Regions from separate parts of the Lysobacter koreensis genome, predicted to be linked through region 1. Evidence: predicted binding sites of a transcription regulator. Region 1 holds the regulator's gene; the other holds the start of a gene.

What was found. Region 1 encodes FliA, which starts transcription of late flagellar genes. Its sites were predicted from a motif close to TAAAGTTTNNCNNNCNNNGGCCGATAA; they were not measured.
Region 2: the regulator FliA is predicted to act here: its motif matches at 2,937-2,963, upstream of ACFQZQ_RS11685 (GGDEF domain-containing protein).

Annotation. Positions count from the first base shown of each region.
Region 1 is NZ_JBHTIH010000003.1:296,853-305,540, forward strand. It holds gene ACFQZQ_RS06720 (chemotaxis protein CheA) at 1-894, opposite strand, end outside; gene ACFQZQ_RS06725 (protein phosphatase CheZ) at 901-1,536, opposite strand; gene cheY (chemotaxis response regulator CheY) at 1,533-1,925, opposite strand; gene ACFQZQ_RS06735 (RNA polymerase sigma factor FliA) at 2,139-2,903, opposite strand; gene ACFQZQ_RS06740 (MinD/ParA family protein) at 2,900-3,829, opposite strand; gene ACFQZQ_RS06745 (flagellar biosynthesis protein FlhF) at 3,816-5,789, opposite strand; gene flhA (flagellar biosynthesis protein FlhA) at 5,860-7,890, opposite strand; gene flhB (flagellar biosynthesis protein FlhB) at 7,932-8,688, opposite strand, start outside.
Region 2 is NZ_JBHTIH010000006.1:54,457-63,144, reverse strand. It holds gene ACFQZQ_RS11695 (alpha/beta hydrolase) at 1-864, opposite strand, end outside; gene prmC (peptide chain release factor N(5)-glutamine methyltransferase) at 967-1,803, shown strand; gene ACFQZQ_RS11685 (GGDEF domain-containing protein) at 1,828-2,928, opposite strand; gene pip (prolyl aminopeptidase) at 3,056-3,997, shown strand; gene ACFQZQ_RS11675 (NUDIX hydrolase) at 4,146-4,694, opposite strand; gene ACFQZQ_RS11670 (5'-3' exonuclease) at 4,864-5,796, opposite strand; gene ACFQZQ_RS11665 (nitroreductase family protein) at 5,784-6,308, opposite strand; gene ACFQZQ_RS11660 (DUF1631 family protein) at 6,471-8,688, shown strand, end outside.

The DNA of each region.
Region 1 (8,688 bases):
GACCAGGTTGCGGTCGAGCTCGGTGTCGGCGCCGACCACCTCCAGGTCGACCTGTTTGTGCAGTTGCCGGGCGACGTCGCGCGCGAGCTTTGGGAAGCGCGCGAACACGCGGCCGACCGGCTGCATGCGCGCGGTCATCACCGCCGACTGCAGGCGCGAGGTGGCGACGTCGAGCGAAGCCACGGCGCGGTCGAGGTCGTCGTCGCGCAGGCGCGGGCGGATCGTCTTCAGGCGGTTGCGGGCGAGCACCAGTTCGCCGACCAGGTTGACCATCGCGTCCAGGCGGCGCACGTCGACGCGCACGGTGGCCTCGGCGGCTTCGACCGCGACGGCGGCGGATTTGGCGACGAGTTTTGGAATGGCGGCAGGCGCCGGCGCGGCGGGCGCTTCGCCGGGGACGCCGCCGGCGCCGTGCAGGCTGTCCAGCAGCGCCTCGAAATCGAGGTCGTCGATGCTGTCGCCGCCGCTGGCGAACGCGGCGAGCGCGTCGTTCGCCGCGGCCGGCGGCGCGTTCGCGGTGCCGGTGCGCAGCGCGGCCAGCAGCTCGGGCGGGGCCGGTTCCGGGGTGATCCCGGCCGACACGCAGCGCAGCATGTCGACCAGCAGGTCCAGCGATTGCTGGGCGCCGTCGAAGGCCTGCGCGTCCAGCGGCGCGGCGCCGGTGCGCGCGGCGTCGAAACGGTCTTCCACGGCGTGGCAGATCGCCACCATCGGGCCGAAGTCGAGGAACCCGGCGCCGCCCTTGATGGTGTGGAAGCCGCGGAACACCGCGTTGAGGCATTCGCGGTCGGCCGGCGCGTGCTCGAGCACGACCATCTGCTCGCCGAGCTGGTCGAGGATCTCACGCGCCTCGACCAGGAAGTCCGCGGCGATGTCGGTGGCGATGGCGGACATGCGGGTCTACAGCCCCAGTGAGGACAGCAGCTGGTTGGCGTCGTCCTGGGTCGCCGCGGGCGGGTCGATGCCGGCCAGCGACGGGCCGTGGCCGTGGCCGGACAGCTGCAGCGGCCGCGCGCGCGCGTGGGTGCTGTTGGCGTCGTCGCCGACCATGTCGCCGAGGCCGACGTGGACCACGCGCACCAGTTCGACCACGCGCCGGATGATCTGCCCGGTGAGGTCCTGGTAGCCCTGCGCGGCGGTCATCTCCGACAGCCGGCCGCGGATCGCGGCCACGGTCGCGGCCTGCTCCTCGGCGGCGGCGTCGGGCAGGGTGCCCAGCAGCACGCTGCATTCCTGGATCAGGTCGAGGGTGTGGTGGCTGGCGTCTTCGGTGACGCGCACCACGTGCTCCAGCCGCGCGCACGCCTCGGGCAGCGAGCCGCCGCTGGGCGCGGCGCCGCTGGCGTCGCCGAGCGCCTGCTCGAGTTCGCGCGCGAGCTTGGCCAGGCCCTGCACCAGCGGCTGGGTGCGCCACTGGATCAGCTCGTCGACGTTGGCGCGCCAGGCGGCGTGGTCGTCGGCCTCCAGCGCGTCGAGCGCGGCGTGCAGGGTGTCGACCACCGCTTGCCGGCTGTGCACAGCCGCGACCGCATTCACGCTGCAGCCCCGAGGCGCTCGAACACCTTGCCGAGCTTGTCGCTGAGGGTGGCGGCGGTGAACGGCTTGATCACGTAACCGTTCACGCCGGCCTGCGCCGCTTCGATGATCTGCTCGCGCTTGGCCTCGGCGGTGACCAGCAGCACCGGGATCTTCGACAGCGCCGCGTCGGCGCGGATCGCCTTGAGCAGGTCGATGCCGGGCATGCCGGGCATGTTCCAGTCGGTGATCACCAGGTCGAACGGACCCTTGCGCAACTCGACCAGCGCGCTGTTGCCGTCGTCGGCCTCGGCGGTGTTGAAGAAGCCCAGGTCGTTGAGCAGGTTCTTGACGATGCGGCGCATGGTCGAGAAGTCGTCGACGATCAGGATGCGGATGTTCTTTTCCATGCGGGTCTCGTGTCGGTTGCGATGGTGTTTGTGGTGGCATGCGTTGCGTTGCTTCTCCCTTCTCCCGCTGGCGGGAGAAGGTGCCCGCAGGGCGGATGAGGGCGCGCGCAACCAGGTAGTCGTTGCAAGCTGGGTTCGCGTGCCCTTACCCCAGCCCTCTCCCGCGCCCCGAAGGAAGTCACCCTGGGTGGCGAGCGGGAGAGGGAGTCGAAATCAGTCGTCGTCCGCGTCCTGCTCGCCGCGCCAGTCGCCGAGGCGGGCGCGCAGCCGCACCACCGCCTGGCCATGGATCTGGCACACACGCGACTCGCTGACCGACAGCACCGCACCGATCTCGCGCAGGTTCAGTTCCTGCTCGTAGTACAGCGACAGCACCAGCTGCTCGCGTTCGGGCAGGTCGCCGATGGCGGCCCCGAGCGCCTCGCGGAACGCGTTGTTCGCGAACGCGCGCGCGGGCGTGGCGGTGCCGGCGACGGCCAGGCGCGGCTCGCCGTCGTGCTCGTCCATGTGCGCGTCGAGGCTTACCAGCTGGCCGCGCGCGGCGTTCTCGACCATCTGGTGGTACTCGTCCAGGCCGATGCCGAGCGCGCCGGCGACCTGCTGCGCGGTGGCGGCGCGGCCGGTGCGTTGTTCGATGTCGCGGGTGGCGGCGACCAGGTCGCGGTAGCGGCGGTGCACCGAGCGCGGTACCCAGTCGCCGCGGCGGATCTCGTCGATCATCGCGCCGCGGATGCGGATCGAGGCATAGGTCTCGAACGCCGCACCCTGATCGGCCTGGAAGTTCCGCGACGCGTCGATCAGGCCGAGCATGCCGGCCTGGATCAGGTCGTCGATCTCGACGCTGGCCGGCAGGCGCGCGGCGAGGTGGTGGGCGATGCGCCGCACCAGTTCGCCGTGGCGCTCGACGATGTCGGCAGCGTTGTTGGTTTGCGCGTCGCGCTGGGTGGCGCGGTAGTGGGCGGTGGCGACGGCGTTCATGCGGCCGCGCTCCGCGCCGCGGCCGGCGCCGGTGCCTGCGCGATCAGGCGTTCGATGAAGAACTCGACGTGGCCGCGCGGACCGGCCGGCGACTGCCACTGCCGCGAGCGGCGCGCGATGTCGCGGAACGCGATCGCCGACGGGCACGACGGGAATGCGTCGACGACGGCTTCCTGGCGCTGGATCGCGCGCCGCAGCCACTCGTCGCGCGGGATCGCGCCGAGGTAATTGAGGGTGACGTCGAGGAAGCGCGCGCTGACGCGTTCGAGCTTCTCGAACAGCTGGCGGCCCTCGACCGCGTGCTGCACCTGGTTGGCGAGCACCTGCACGCGGCTGACGCCGCGCTCGCGGCTGAGCACCTTGATCAGGGCGTAGGCGTCGGTGACCGAGGCCGGCTCGTCGCAGACCACCACGATCACGTCCTGGGCGGCCTGGCAGAAGGTCAGCACGCCATCGGCAATGCCGGCGGCGTTGTCGACCACCATGGTGTCGATCGGCAGGTCGAGCTCGCTGAACGCGTGCACCAGGCCGACGTGCTGCTGCGGGGTGAGTTCGGTCATGTGGCGCTTGCCGGACGCGGCCGGCACCACCATCAGCCCGTTGGGACCGGCAAGCAGGGTGTCGCGCAGTTCGCAGCGGCCGGCGAACACGTCGGCCAAGGTGAAGCGCGGCGACAGACCGAGCATCACGTCGACGTTGGCCAGGCCCAGGTCGGTGTCGAGCAGCAGGGTGCGCTGGCCGGCGTTGACCAGGGCGGTGGCGAGGTTGACCGAGACCGATGTCTTGCCGACGCCGCCCTTGCCGCTGGCCACCGCGATCACGCGGGGGGCGGCAGCGCCGTCGGCGGCCGAGCGGACGTGGGGCACGGCCTGCGGGGTGACGCCCGATGCGGTGCGGTGGGGCGCGTTGAAATCAGGCGACTGCATGGCGATCCTCGGTGGCGAGGGGGTTATCGGCAGCACGGCGCAGTTTCTCCAGTGTCCGTGCCAGGTGGGTGGCGTCGGCGGTGTCGAGGTCGGAGGTTTCCTGGCCGTGGGTGGTGTAGGCCAGGGTCAGGCCGTGGCGGACCGTCACCGACAGCGCGGAGCCCAGGCGGCCGGTTTCGTCGAGCTTGGTCAGGACCACGCCTTCCGGCGCGGCGGGGCGGTAGCGGCGGATGACTTCGCCCAGGTCGTGCGGGTGGGCGTTGGCCGGCAGCACCAGCAGGCTGCGCACCTTGCGCGCGGCGCGCAGCCACAGGATCTGGCTGAACAACGCGCGGTCGCGCGGTGCGTAGCCGGTGGTGTCGACCAGCACCAGCGGGTAGTCGGTGAGCTGCGCGAGCGCGTCGGCCAGGCCCTCCGGGCCGGCGGCCGCGCACACGGTGATGCCCAGGCGGCGGCCGTGCGCGTGCAGTTGTTCGTGGGCGCCGGCGCGCTTGCCGTCGGTGGTGAGCAGGGCGACGTCGCGGGCGCGGTGGCGCGCGGCGAAGCGCGCGGCCAGCTTGGCCGCGGTGGTGGTCTTGCCGGCACCGGTCGGGCCGACCAGCGCGATCACGCCGCCGTCGTCGAGCGGTTCGCTGCGGGCGACGCTGAGGGTGCGCGCCAGCTCGGCGAACATCGGCTCAAAGATCTCGGCCGCGGGCAGGCGCGGGTCGAGCTTAGCCGCGACCGATTGCGCCAGGGTCTCCTCGCAGCCGTAGCCGATCAGCGCGTCGTAGGCGGCCGCGCGTCCCGGCGACCCGCGCAGGCGCTCGAGCGACAGCTGCTCCATCTGCTTTTCCATCAGCTGGCGCATGCTCGCCAGCTCGTCGCGCATGGCGAGCATGTTCGCGTCGGGGGTGGCGCTGGGGGCGGCGACCACGGCGCGCAGGGCGCGGGTCGGGGCGGGGACGAGCGCGTCGTGGGTGGTCGGCATCTCGCTCGCGCGCGAGGCGTCGGCGGTCGCCGCCGGTGCCGGGCTCGCGCCGGAACTGAGCGAGATCAGGTAGTCGGCGTCGCTGTCGCCGTCATCGGCGTTCGGAACGGTCGCCGCGGTGCTGGCGGTCGCGATGGTCGGTTCGATCGCGATGGCGGGCGTCGTCTGTCCGGTGTCGGTGACCGGGTTGGCGCTCGTCGCGATCGCTGCGATCTCGACCGCGGCGATCGGGGCCGGCGCGATGGCTTGGACGGTCGTGGTTTCGACGGCCGTGGTCGCGGCCGGCGCGACGTCGACGATCGCGGTCGTCGAAGTCGCGCCGATAGCCGTGGTCGGCCCGTTGAGCGCGGCCATCATTTCCTCGAAGCGGGTCGCGGCCGGCGTGGTCGCGGAACTCGCGGCCGGCACGGCGCTCACGCCGGCCGACAGTTCGGCCAGGGTCGGGCCGTCGCCGCCGCGGGCGTCGTGGCCCTTGAACGCGGCGCGGGCACGCGCCATCAGCGACTCGCGCGCCGGGGCCGCCATCGCGGTAGCAGTGGCAGTCGCGCTCGGCGCGGGCCGGGAATCGGTGGCCGCCGCGACCGGGGCGATCGCGGCCGGCGGGCGGGGCTCGCTGCTGGCGGCCGCGGGCACCGGCGTGGCCGGCGTGGAAATGAAGTGGGTCGGTTCCGGCGCGGCTTCCAGCAGCAAGCTGGCAAAGGCCGGGACCGCTGCGGCCGGCGCCGGGCTGGCCGCGGTCGCGATGGCCGGCGCGGCGATCGCCATCGGCGGCTTCGCGGCGTTCGGCGCAAACGCGGTTTCCAGTCCCGGGGCCGCGGCGCGCAGCGCCTGCGCCACCAGGGCTTCGTCGTAGTCGGTGGCGGCGACCACTTCGATCCCGCCGCCGTCGATCGCGCGGTTGGACAGGATCACCGCATCGGGGCCCTGTTCGTCACGGACCATGCGCAACGCGGTGCGCATGTCGGGGGCAATGAAACGCTTGATTCGCACTGGCTTCTCCTGCTGCGCCGGATCGCCGACGCCACGCTTGTTTCATGTGCGGTAACGACACCGCACCGCCTTAACCCACCGCACCCACCAACCGCAGCCGCTTGTCCTCGGGGACTTCGCCGTAGGCCAGCACCGACAGCTGCGGAACGCTGTGCCGTACCAGCCGGGCGATCGCGGCGCGGACCCCGCCCGGGACCAGCAACACCGCGGGTTCGCCGCGGCCTTCCTGGCGGGTCACGCACTCGCTGAGGTTCTGGTGCAAACGCTCGGCGAGTCCGGGTTCCAACGCGGCGCCTCCACCGCTGACCGAGTCCTGCAATACCCGTTCCAGCGCCGGCGCCAGGGTGTAGACGGGCAGCTCGACGGCCATGCCGTTGAGTTCCTGGACGATGAAACGGCCCAGCGCGGTGCGCACCGCGGCGGTGAGGGTTGCCGGGTCCTGGCTGTGGGCGCCGTGCTCGAGCAGCGCCTCCACGATCTGGCGCATCTGCCGCACCGGCACCCGTTCGGCCAGCAGCGACTGCAGCACCTTGACCACCACCGACAGCGGCAGCAGCTTGGGTGTCAAATCCTCGACGAGCTTCGGCGCGCTGCGGCCCAGCGCGGTCAGCAGGTGCTGCACCTCCTCGTGGCCGAGCAACTCGGAGGCGCGCTCGCGCACCAGGTGCGAGAGGTGGGTGGCGACCACGGTGGCGGCGTCGACCACGGTGTAGCCCAGCGATTCGGCGTGGGCGCGCTGGCCCGGCGCGATCCAGGTCGCGTCCAGGCCGAACGCCGGATCCTTGCCGGGGATGCCGTCGAGCGGGCCGAACACGCGGCCGGGGTCGAGCGCGAGCTCGCGGTCCGGGTGCAGCTCGCCGCCGGCGATCGGCACGCCGTGCACCAGCACCCGGTACTGGCCGGGCGCGAGCTCGAGGTTGTCGCGCACGTGCACGGCGGGAATCAAAAAACCGACGTCCTGGGTCAGCTTGCGGCGCACGCCTTTCAGCCGCGCCAGCAGCTCGCCGCCCTGGGCCTTGTCGACCAGCGCGATCAGCTTGTAGCCGACCTCCAGCGCGAGCGGCTCGACCGGGCGGATCTCGTCCCAGCTCAGCTCGGCGTGCGGCGAGGGCGCGGCGTTGGCGGCCGCCACCGGCTCGGGGTTCTGCGCGGCCAGTTCGGCGCGCTGGCGCAGTTTCCACGCCGCGAAGCCGAGGATGCCGGCGAGGATCAGGAACGGGATGTTGGGCATGCCCGGGACCACGCCGATCAGGCCCATCAGCAGCGCGGCCACGGTCAGCGCGCGCTGCTGGCCGAACATCTGGGTGGACACCGCCGCGCCCATTTCCTGCTCGCCGGTCGAGCGCGTGACCAGCATCGCGGTCGCGACCGCGACCAGCAGCGCCGGCAGCTGCGCGACCAGGCCGTCGCCGATCGCGAGCATGGTGTAGGTCTTGGCCGCGTCGCCGAACGCCATGTCGTGGCTGAGCATGCCGATCAGCACGCCGCCGACCAGGTTGATCACCAGGATCAGGATGCCGGCGATCGCGTCGCCGCGCACGAACTTGCTGGCGCCGTCCATCGAGCCGTAGAAGTCGGCTTCCTCGCGCACTTCCTGGCGGCGCGCCTTGGCGTCCTCGCGGGTCAGCAGGCCGGCGTTGAGGTCGGCGTCGATCGCCATCTGCTTGCCGGGCAGGGCGTCGAGGATGAAGCGCGCCGAGACCTCGGAGATGCGCCCGGCGCCCTTGGTCACGACCACGAAGTTGACGATCGTCAGGATCGTGAACACGATCAGGCCGACCGCGTAGCTGCCGCCGATCACGAACTGGCCGAACGACTCGATCACGTGGCCGGCCGCGGCCTCGCCCTCGTGGCCGTGCAGCAGCACCACGCGGGTGGAGGCGACGTTCAGGCCCAGCCGCAGCAGGGTGACCATCAGCAGCACGCTGGGGAAGATCGAGAACTCCAGCGGGCGCTTGACGTAGACCACCGCCAGCATCACCACCAGCGACAGCGCGATGTTGATCGTGAACAGCGCGTCCAGCACGATCGGCGCCAGCGGCACGATCACCATCGCCAGCATCGCGATCACCACCAACGGCGCCGCGGCGCCGTTGCGCATGCCCGTCAAGACTCCGCCGGCGGTGATCGGGTTGGGGGTACTCACAGCGCCGGACCGTTGACGGTGTCAGGATCGGGCGCACCGTCGGCGCCGACGTCAACCCCGGCCAACGCCGGCATCGGCCCGCGCCCGGGCACCCAGGCCTTGAGCTGGTAGACGTAGGACAGCACCTGCGCGACGGCGGCGTAGAGTTTCACGGGGATTTCCTGGTCGACCTGCGACTGCCTGTACAAGGCGCGTGCCAGCGGCGGGGCCTCGACCACGGCGACCCGGTTTTTCTGGGCCAGGGCACGGATCGCCAGCGCCATTTCGTCGACGCCCTTGGCGACCACCTTCGGCGCGCGCATGCCGCCGGCCTCGTACTTGAGGGCGACCGCGTAGTGGGTCGGGTTCATCACCACCACGTCGGCGGTGGGCACCGCGTCCATCATCCGGCGTCGCGACATCTCGCGCGCCACCTGGCGCACGCGCGCCTTGATCTCGGGGTTGCCTTCGGCCTCCTTGGCCTCGTCGCGGATCTCCTGCTTGGTCATCTTCAGCTTGCTGCGGTGCTGGAAGTGCTGCCACGGCACGTCGATCGCGGCGAGCAGACCGAGCGCGCCGACCATCGCCAGCAGCGCGGTCAGCGCCATGTCGACGCCGGCGCCGGCGGCGGCTTCCAGCGAGGCCTGCGGCATCGCCAGCAGGGTCGAGAACGCGCGGTGCACCACCCACGCGCCGACGCCACCGATCAGCAGCACGCGCAGCAGCGAGCGCAGCAGCTCGGCCAGGCTCTCCTTGCCGTACAGGCGCGCCAGC
Region 2 (8,688 bases), on a different contig from region 1:
GGCCGCGACCGGTTCGCGCCGGCCGTCGACAAACGCCACGATCGCCGGCAGCACCGCCGGCGATCGCTGTGGGTCGTACAGCCCCGCCAGCGGCGCGCTGTGGCCGCCGCCGGGCAGGATCAGCAGGCGCGCATCGATTCCCGCCGCGCGCAGCTTCGCGTCCATCTCGACGCTGTCGCGCGATTCGACCACGCGGTCGCGGTCGCCATGGATCAGCAGGAACGGCGGTTCGTTGCCATCGACGAAATTGATCGCCTGCGCCTGCGGCCACTGCGCGGGCGGGCCGAACACCTTGGTGTACTGGCCATTGATCACGAAGTCGTACGGACCGGACAGGCCGATCACGCCGGCCAGGTCGCGCGGCTGCAGGCCATGGCGGCTGAGGTAGCGCGGGTCGGTGCCCAGCAACGCCGCGATCTGTGCGCCGGCCGAATGCCCGGCGATGTACAGGCGCCGCGGGTCGCCGCGGTAGTCCGCGGCGTGTTGCCGCGCCCACGCCACTGCACGCGCGGCGTCGTCGACGAACGCGGGAAAGCCCGCATGCGGAAAGGTGCGGTAGTCGGCGACAATCGCCAGCACGCCCTGCTGCGCGAGCCGGCGCCCGACGAAGCGGTACTGCTCGCGTTCGCCGCGCTGCCAGCCGCCGCCGTAGAAGAACAGCACCGTGGGCACCGTCCCCGTGCTGCCGCCCTGCGGCCGGTAGACGTCGAGCGACAGGCCCAGCTCCGGCGCGAACGCGACGGTCGACTCCGGCGGCGGCAGGCCGCGATTGGCGAAACCGAAGATCGCCCGCTCGCATCCGGCAGTGAGCAGCGCGGTCAGGGTCAGGGCAGCGGCGGAGAGGGTGGGGCGCAGTCGGGGCATGCGTCGAGCGTTCCTGAGCAAGGGTGAGCGTGGCGTCGGCGCCGCGTACGATGCGCGCTCAGGCGGAACCTGCTTTTTGCCGACACCGAGGAATACGCCCGCATGGCCCGGATAGATGCATTGCTGCGCGCGGCGCGTTCACAAATCGGCGGCCACCTCGAATCCGGCGAAGCCGAGTGGCTGCTTGCGCACCTGCTCGGCCAGTCGCGCGGCTGGCTGTACGCACATGGCGACCACGAACTCGATGCAGAAGTGGCAGCCAGCTTCGACGCCCTGCTCGCGCGCCGGGTTGCCGGCGAGCCAGTCGCCTACCTGACCGGCCATCGCGGCTTCTGGCACTTCGACCTGCAGGTCACGCCTGCGACGCTGATCCCACGCCCGGAGACCGAGTTGCTGGTCGAACTCGCGCTCGCGCGCCTGCCGGCCGGGCGCGTGCTGCGCGTCGCCGACCTGGGCACCGGCAGTGGCGCGATCGCGCTGGCGATCGCCCACGAACGTCCGCTCGCGCAGGTGGTCGCCACCGATGCCAGCGCCGCTGCGCTCGACGTCGCGCGCGCCAACGCGCAGGCGCTGGGGCTGGGCAACATCGCGTTCCGCGAAGGCGACTGGTGCGCGCCGCTGGTCGACGAGGTGTTCGACCTGATTGCCAGCAACCCGCCGTACCTCGCCGATGACGACGACCACCTCGGGCGCGGCGATCTGCGCTTCGAGCCGCGCAGCGCGCTCGCGTCCGGTCCGGACGGGCTGGAAGCGTTCCGCGCGATTGCCCGCGATGCGCCCCGGCACCTGCACCCGGGTGGCTGGCTGCTGTTCGAACACGGCTGGGACCAGGGCGACGCGGTGCGCGCGGTGCTGGACGCGGCGGGATTCATCGATGTGCAGACCGCACCCGACCTGGCGCAACGCGATCGCATCAGTTTCGGGCGCCGGGCCGCGTAGCGGGTCCAATGGCAACCGGCCGGGCTAGGACGCGACGGCCGACTCGATCCGGTTGCGGCCGTTGCGCTTGGCGCGCAGAAGGGCGGCATCGGCGCGGTCCATCAGGCCAGCCAGAGACTCACCGGGAGAGCGCTCGGCGACGCCGACGCACAAGGTCCCCGGCACCGGGCCGCTGTCGGATTCGAAGTTGCGGCGGATGCGCCCGGCCACCTCGTGGGCCCGTAGCGCGCCGGCGCCGGTCAACAGCACGGCGAACTCCTCGCCGCCCAGGCGCGCGACCAGGTCGTGTTCGCGGACCTCGTTGCGGATCAGCTGCGCGGCGCGCTCGATCACCGCGTCGCCGGCCGCGTGGCCGTGGCGGTCGTTGATCGACTTGAAGTGATCAAGGTCGAGGAACAGCAGCGACACCGGTAGATCCTTGGCGTCGGCGGCCGCCAGCGTCGCGGTCGCCTGGGTGTTCCAGCCGGCGCGGTTGAGCACGCCGGTCAGCGCGTCCTCGACCGCGCGACGTTCCAGTTCCGCGCGCAGTAGCGCCGACGCATTGGCGGCGTGCATGCGCTGGCGCCACAACGCAAACGCGGACAGCACCGAGGCGCCCAGGTACACCGTGTAGTGATACCAGGCGACGGCGTCCACCTGCGCGATCGCCAGAGCGATGGCCAAGGGCACCAGGCTGCCCAGCATGCCGCCCACGAAGTAGCGCAGGCTGGACCAGGCCGGCCCCGAGACCATGATCACCAGCATCATGGTGTTGATCGGAGCCATCAGTCGGGTCTGGTCGAAGTACAGATTCAGGCTGGTGCCGGTCGAAGCCAGCAGCAGCTGCACATAGACCCACATCGCCAGCTGGCCCGAGGTGCGAGCGTTGCGCGCCAGCAGCCAGGGCAAGAACATCATCGCGATCAAGCCGCAGCGCAGCAGCAGCACCAGTCGGGTATGCCGCTCGAGGATGAAGAAATCGCCGATGGCCAGCACCGCGAACAGGCCCAGGCCAGTCAGCATCAGGCGCCGGATCGTGGCGACCCGCCGTGGCGACAGCGGGTCGCGGTCTGGCGTCGGCAATCGGGAGTTGGGCAAGGCATCGTCCTCGGCGTCGCCCGGAGCCTGCCGGCCTTGGGGTGTCATTGCCGCCGTTATCGGCGCGCTCGGCGAAGACTGTAGCCCGCGCTGCGGCCCAGGCCGGTGAAGTAGCCCTTGGTCTGCCGCCGACCCGGAATCGCTAGACTGGCTGCAGTCCCCTGCGAGGTGTCCGATGCGCGCGCTCTATCCCGAGATCGAACCGTTCGACACCGGCACCCTCCAGGTCGACGACCGCCACACGCTGTATTACGAGCAGTGCGGCAACCCGGACGGCAAGCCGGTGGTGCTGCTGCACGGCGGCCCGGGCGCGGGCTGCAGCCCGAAGATGCGGCGCTTCCACGACCCGGCCAGGTACCGCATCGTGCTGTTCGACCAGCGCGGCAGCGGCCGCTCGACCCCGCACGCCGACCTCGTCGACAACAGCACCTGGCACCTGGTCGCCGACATCGAGACCTTGCGTGCCAAGCTCGGCATCGAGGCCTGGCAGGTGTTCGGCGGCTCGTGGGGCTCGACCCTGGCACTGGCCTACGCCCAGAAGCACCCGCAGCGCGTCACCGAACTGGTGCTGCGCGGGATCTTCATGCTGCGGCGCTGGGAGCTGGAATGGTTCTACCAGGAAGGCGCCTCGCGCCTGTTCCCGGATGCGTGGGAGCACTACCTCGCGGCGATCCCGCCGGAAGAGCATGGCAACCTGATCGGCGCGTTCCACCGCCGCCTGACCTCCGACGACGAGGTCGTCCGGCTGGCCGCGGCGCGCGCGTGGAGCGTCTGGGAAGGCGCGACCAGCTTCCTGCACATCGACCAAGACTTCGCCAACAGCCACGAAGACCCGCAGTTCGCGCTCGCGTTCGCGCGCATCGAGAACCACTACTTCGTCAACGCCGGCTTCTTCGACGCCGACGACCAGCTGCTGCGCGACGCGCACAAGATCGCGCACATCCCCGGCGTGATCGTGCACGGCCGCTACGACGTGGTCTGCCCGGTCGCCAACGCCTGGGACCTGCACCAGGCCTGGCCCAAGGCGCAGCTGACGATCACCCCGGCCTCGGGGCACTCGGCGTTCGAGGCGGAGAACGTCGACGCGCTGGTGCAGGCTACTGACCGGTTCGCGTAGGGCGGGCTTCAGCCCGCCGTCGTCATGCCCGGTGTACGGTGCATAACGGATCGCGATCCGGTGTTGCGGTTCCTCGCGAGCTTGTGGCGGCGGGATGGCGGGTTAAAACCCGCCCTACGGTAGGGGCAGGCCCGCCGGCCGTCTGCCCTCAGGCCGGACTGCCATCCGGGTTGCGATCGATCATCCACAGCCCGGCCCACAGCTTGAGGTCGAGTTCGAAGCCTTCGGCCTGCTTGCGCACCAGCCAGGCCGGCGCGTCGGCGCGCGGCACCTGGTGCACGATGATGTCCTCGCCCTCGACGCCGCCGCCGGCGCCGACCTGGCGCAGGTCGCGCGCGCGCACGAACGCGATGCGCTCGCTGCTCATGCCCGAGGACGTCGGCCCGGTCAGCAGCACCTCGACCCGGCCCGGCTCCCAGCCGGTTTCCTCGACCAGTTCGCGGCGCGCGGCATCGGCCAGGGTGTCGTGGGCATGGTCGTCGCCGACCAGGCCGGCCGGCATCTCGATGGTGCGGCTGTTCAACGGCACCCGGAACTGCTCGACGAACAGCACGTGGTCGTCGGGGGTGACGGCGATGATGATCACCGCCATGCCGTTGCCGTGGGTGCGTTCGGCGAACTCCCAGCGACCGCGGCGGCGCATCCGCAGCCACTGGCCTTCGTAGAGGGTCTCGAGCGTCGGGTCGGGGTTGTCCATGCGGCCGATGCTAACCGCGGCCGCTGGCGGAAGCACGGCCGCGCCATCGTGCCTGCTGTAGGAGCGGCTTCAGCCGCGAGCTCTTGAATTTGATCTGACGGCCGCGCTTCGGGCGCCAACCTTGGCGGTGGTGGAAAAGCTCGCGGCTGAAGCCGCTCCTACGACGGCTTCACGCCGCCGGCGCGAACTCCAGCCCCGCGGCCGCGTACAGCCGGCGCCGGGTCATCGGCCCGAAGCGCATGACGTCGCACAGCGCGCGCAGTTCGCCGGCGTCGGCGTTGCCGCGCACGAAGTGGCCGGCGGCGCCGTCCAGCGGCGCGTCCAGCGCGATCGTCGACAGCTGCCGGCACAGCAGCGCCTGCTCGCGGTGCGCGCGCAACTTCGCGGCGGCGCTCGCGGCGCCGCGCAGGCGCAGGAACGGCACCTCTTCGACCCGGGCCAGCAACGCATCGAGGGTGTCGAAGTGCGCGAGCAGCGCCGCTGCGGTCTTGGCGCCGATGCCCGGCACGCCGGGGATGTTGTCGACCGCATCGCCGCACAGCGCCAGGTAGTCGGCGATCTGCCCCGCGTGCACGCCGTGGCGCGCATGCACGCCGTCGGCGCCCCAGCGCTGGTTGCGGGCGTAGTCCCATTGCTCGTCGAACTCGCCGAGGAGTTGCGACAGGTCCTTGTCGGCCGACACGATCACCGCGCGGAAGCCGTGCGCGCGCGCCGCATGCACGGCGCTGCCGATCAGATCGTCGGCCTCGTACTCGCGGTGGCCGAGCACGCTCAGCCCCAGCGTGGCGCACAGCGCCTTGCAGTGCGCGAACTGGCGGCGCAGTTCCTCCGGCGCGGGCTCGCGGTTGGCCTTGTAGGCCGGGTACAGCGCGTTGCGGAAGCACGAGTCGAGCGCCTCGTCGAACGCGACCGCGATGTGCTGCGGGCGCGCGCGCTCGATCAGTTCCAGCAGGAAGCGCGCGAAGCCGTGCACGGCGTTGGTCGGCCAGCCGTCGGCGTCGTGGAACTCGTTGGGCATCGAATGCCAGGCGCGGAACACGTACAGGCTGGCATCGACCAGGTACAGCGGCGGGCGCGCACCCACGGCGCTCATGGCGCCCATTCGCTGAGCAGGTCGCGCGGGTCGGGGCGCTCGCGCTCGGGTACGGCGAGCGTCGGCGTGCCCAGGTGGATGAAGCCGACGATGTGCTCGTGCGCATCGAGCCCGAACCAGCGCGCGATCTCGGGATCGTAGGCGGCCCACCCGGTCAGCCAGCAGCCACGGTAGCCGAGGGCCTGCGCAGCCTGCAACAGCGCGAAGCACACGCAGCCGGCGCTGAGCAGGCGCTCCTGCTCGGGGATCTTCGGGTCCGGACCGAGCCGGGCGACCACCACCACGATCAGCGGCGCGTGCGAGAAGCGGCCGCGGTCCTTCTCGATCAGCGCCTCGCCGGCGTCGGGGTCGCGCTCGCGGTGGCGCGCGGCCAGGCGTTCGCCCAGCGCGTGGCGCGCGTCGCCGCGGATCGACAGGAACCGCCACGGCACGCGCTTGCCGTGGTCGGGCACGCGCACCGCCGACTGCAGCAGGCGCAGCAGCGTGGCCTGGTCGGGACCGGGCTCGGCCAGGTGCAGCATCGGCACCGAACGGCGGGCGTCGAGGCTCGCCAGCGCGGCGTCGTGGCGCGGGTCAGGCGCGGGCACCGGGGGCGGGCCGAAGTTTATTTGGGACATGAATCACAGATCTGGAATGTGGGGCAGGAAGTGACGCAGCTTGCCACTATCCTGCGGTCGTAGTCGGTGTTGCGCGCAGTCGCGGCGCTTCCGCGGTGCTTTATTGGGGATCTCACAGTGTCAGGCCAACCGCTCGGCGTGCACGCCACGCGTACCGATCCTGTACGCGTTTTGGAAGAGATGAAACGCCTCGCCGTCGAACAGCTCGGCGCAATCCCCGGTGCCCTGTACCGGCCGGTGGAGCAGGCCCTGCAGTCGCCCAGCGCCAGCGCCGAGTCGTTCCACGACCAGGCGGCGTTGCTGGTGCTGCGCCAGCATAGCGCGAGCCACGTGATGCGCTTCCGCCAGCAGATCGCGCAGGGCTTCGACGAGTTCCGCACGCCGCGGATCCGCGACGTCGCGCTGATGGGGCTGATCGACGAGCACCTGATCGACTTCCACCTCGCCGGGCAACGCCTGGCCGAGATCCTCGACCAGCGCTACCAGCAGCCGCTGGACGCGATGAAGCACCGCCTGATCGGCCTGGCCGCGGCGCTGCGGCTGGAGTCGGCCGGCAACCCGATCTCGCCGGCGCGGCTGGCCGATGCGTTCGTCGAGACCTTCGGCGATGCCGGCCTGCCCGAGGCGCTGGCCGGGCTGATGTTCCGCCAGTACCAGCAGGAACTCGCGCGGGTGCTCGACGACCTCTACGAGCGCATCAACACGCTGCTGGCGGACGCCGGCTACGACGCTGTCGGGCATTACGCGGCCGCGAATCGTGCGGCGCCGGCGGCGCCGGTCCGGTCGCCGTCATCGCTCGACGAGCAGGTGGCGCCGCGCTACCCGCAACCGCCTGCCTTCAATTCCGCTAACGTCCCGGCCGAGTACGCTGCGCACCCCGCGCACCCCGCGCACCCCGCCTATTCGCACGCCGCGCCGGCATCGGCGCCGATGCCCGCCGCCACCCAGCATGTCTCGGCCGAGCTGGCCGGCCTGCGCGCGCAGCTGCGGGCCTGGCGCACCACTGACGCACCGCACGCGCCGCACGCGGCTCCGGCCCCGTACGGCTACCACCCGCATCGCCCGCCGCCGCCGCGGCGCGAGCTGCGCGTGCAGGAAGTGGTCAGCATCGCCTCGCTGCTGCAGCCCGAGCCGCCGGACGCGTACGCGCGCGCGCTGACCGTGTCCGGCCGCCTCGCCGAGGCGATCCGTGCGCACCTCACCGAGGGCGCGCGCCGGCTGGGCCTGAACCCGGAGCAGACCCGCTTCAGCGTCGACGAAGAAGACGCGATCGACCTGGTCGCGCTGCTGTTCGAATCGCTGTTCCGCACCCATGCGCTGCAGGACCGCGCGCGCCGGCTGTACGCGCGGCTGGTGCTGCCCTACGTCAAGGTGGCGCTGGTCAACGACGCGATGTTCGTGCAACCCGAGCACCCCGCGCGCCGCCTGCTCGACGCGATCACCGAGGCCTGCGAGGACAACTCCGCGGCCACCCCGCAGGACCGCGAGCTGCTTGAGCGCGCCGCCGCGGTGTCGCAACGCGTGGTCGCCGAATACAACGAGGACCTGGCGGTGTTCGAGCTGGCGCACGCCGAGCTCGAAGACCTGCTGGTGCAGCAGCGCCGCCGCACCGAGCTGCAGGAAACCCGCGCGGCCAAGGCCACCCACGGCCGCGAGCGCCTCAACGAGGCGCGTTCGCAGGCCGACACCGTGCTGCAACGCCGGCTGACCGCGCCGCCGCTGACGTCGGCGGTGGCCAACTTCCTGGTCACCCCTTGGCGCCACCACCTGGTGCAGACCCTGCTGCGCGACGGCGCCGAAAGCGTGCGCCTGGCCGATGCGGTGCAGCTGGGCAACGCGCTGGTCGAGGCCGACCGCTTGGCCGAGGCCGGTCGCGGCCGCGAGCTGGCCGACCGCCTGCTCGCGCTGCAGCCGGCGATCGTGGAATGCCTGGCCAGTTCCGGTCTCGACGACGGCGCCGCGCGCCACGGCATGGCCGGGCTGGTGCGTGAGCTGGCCAACCCGGACACGCCGCGCGCGCTGCATGCCGCGCCGCCGTCGGACGTGTCCGACGAGCCTGCCGAAGAGGGTTCCCGCCTGTGGCTCGCCGGTGGCACCGACACCATTGCCCATGATCCCGGCGTCGCCGCGCTGATGCGCCGGCTGCAGCCGGGCGAGTGGCTGCGCCTGACCGATGCGCACGGCGAGGCGGTCTCGGTGCGCGTCGCCTGGATCAGCCCGCTGACCTCGCGCCTGCTGCTGGTCAACCGCCGCGGCCTGCGCGTGCTGGTGGCCGCGCCGGAGG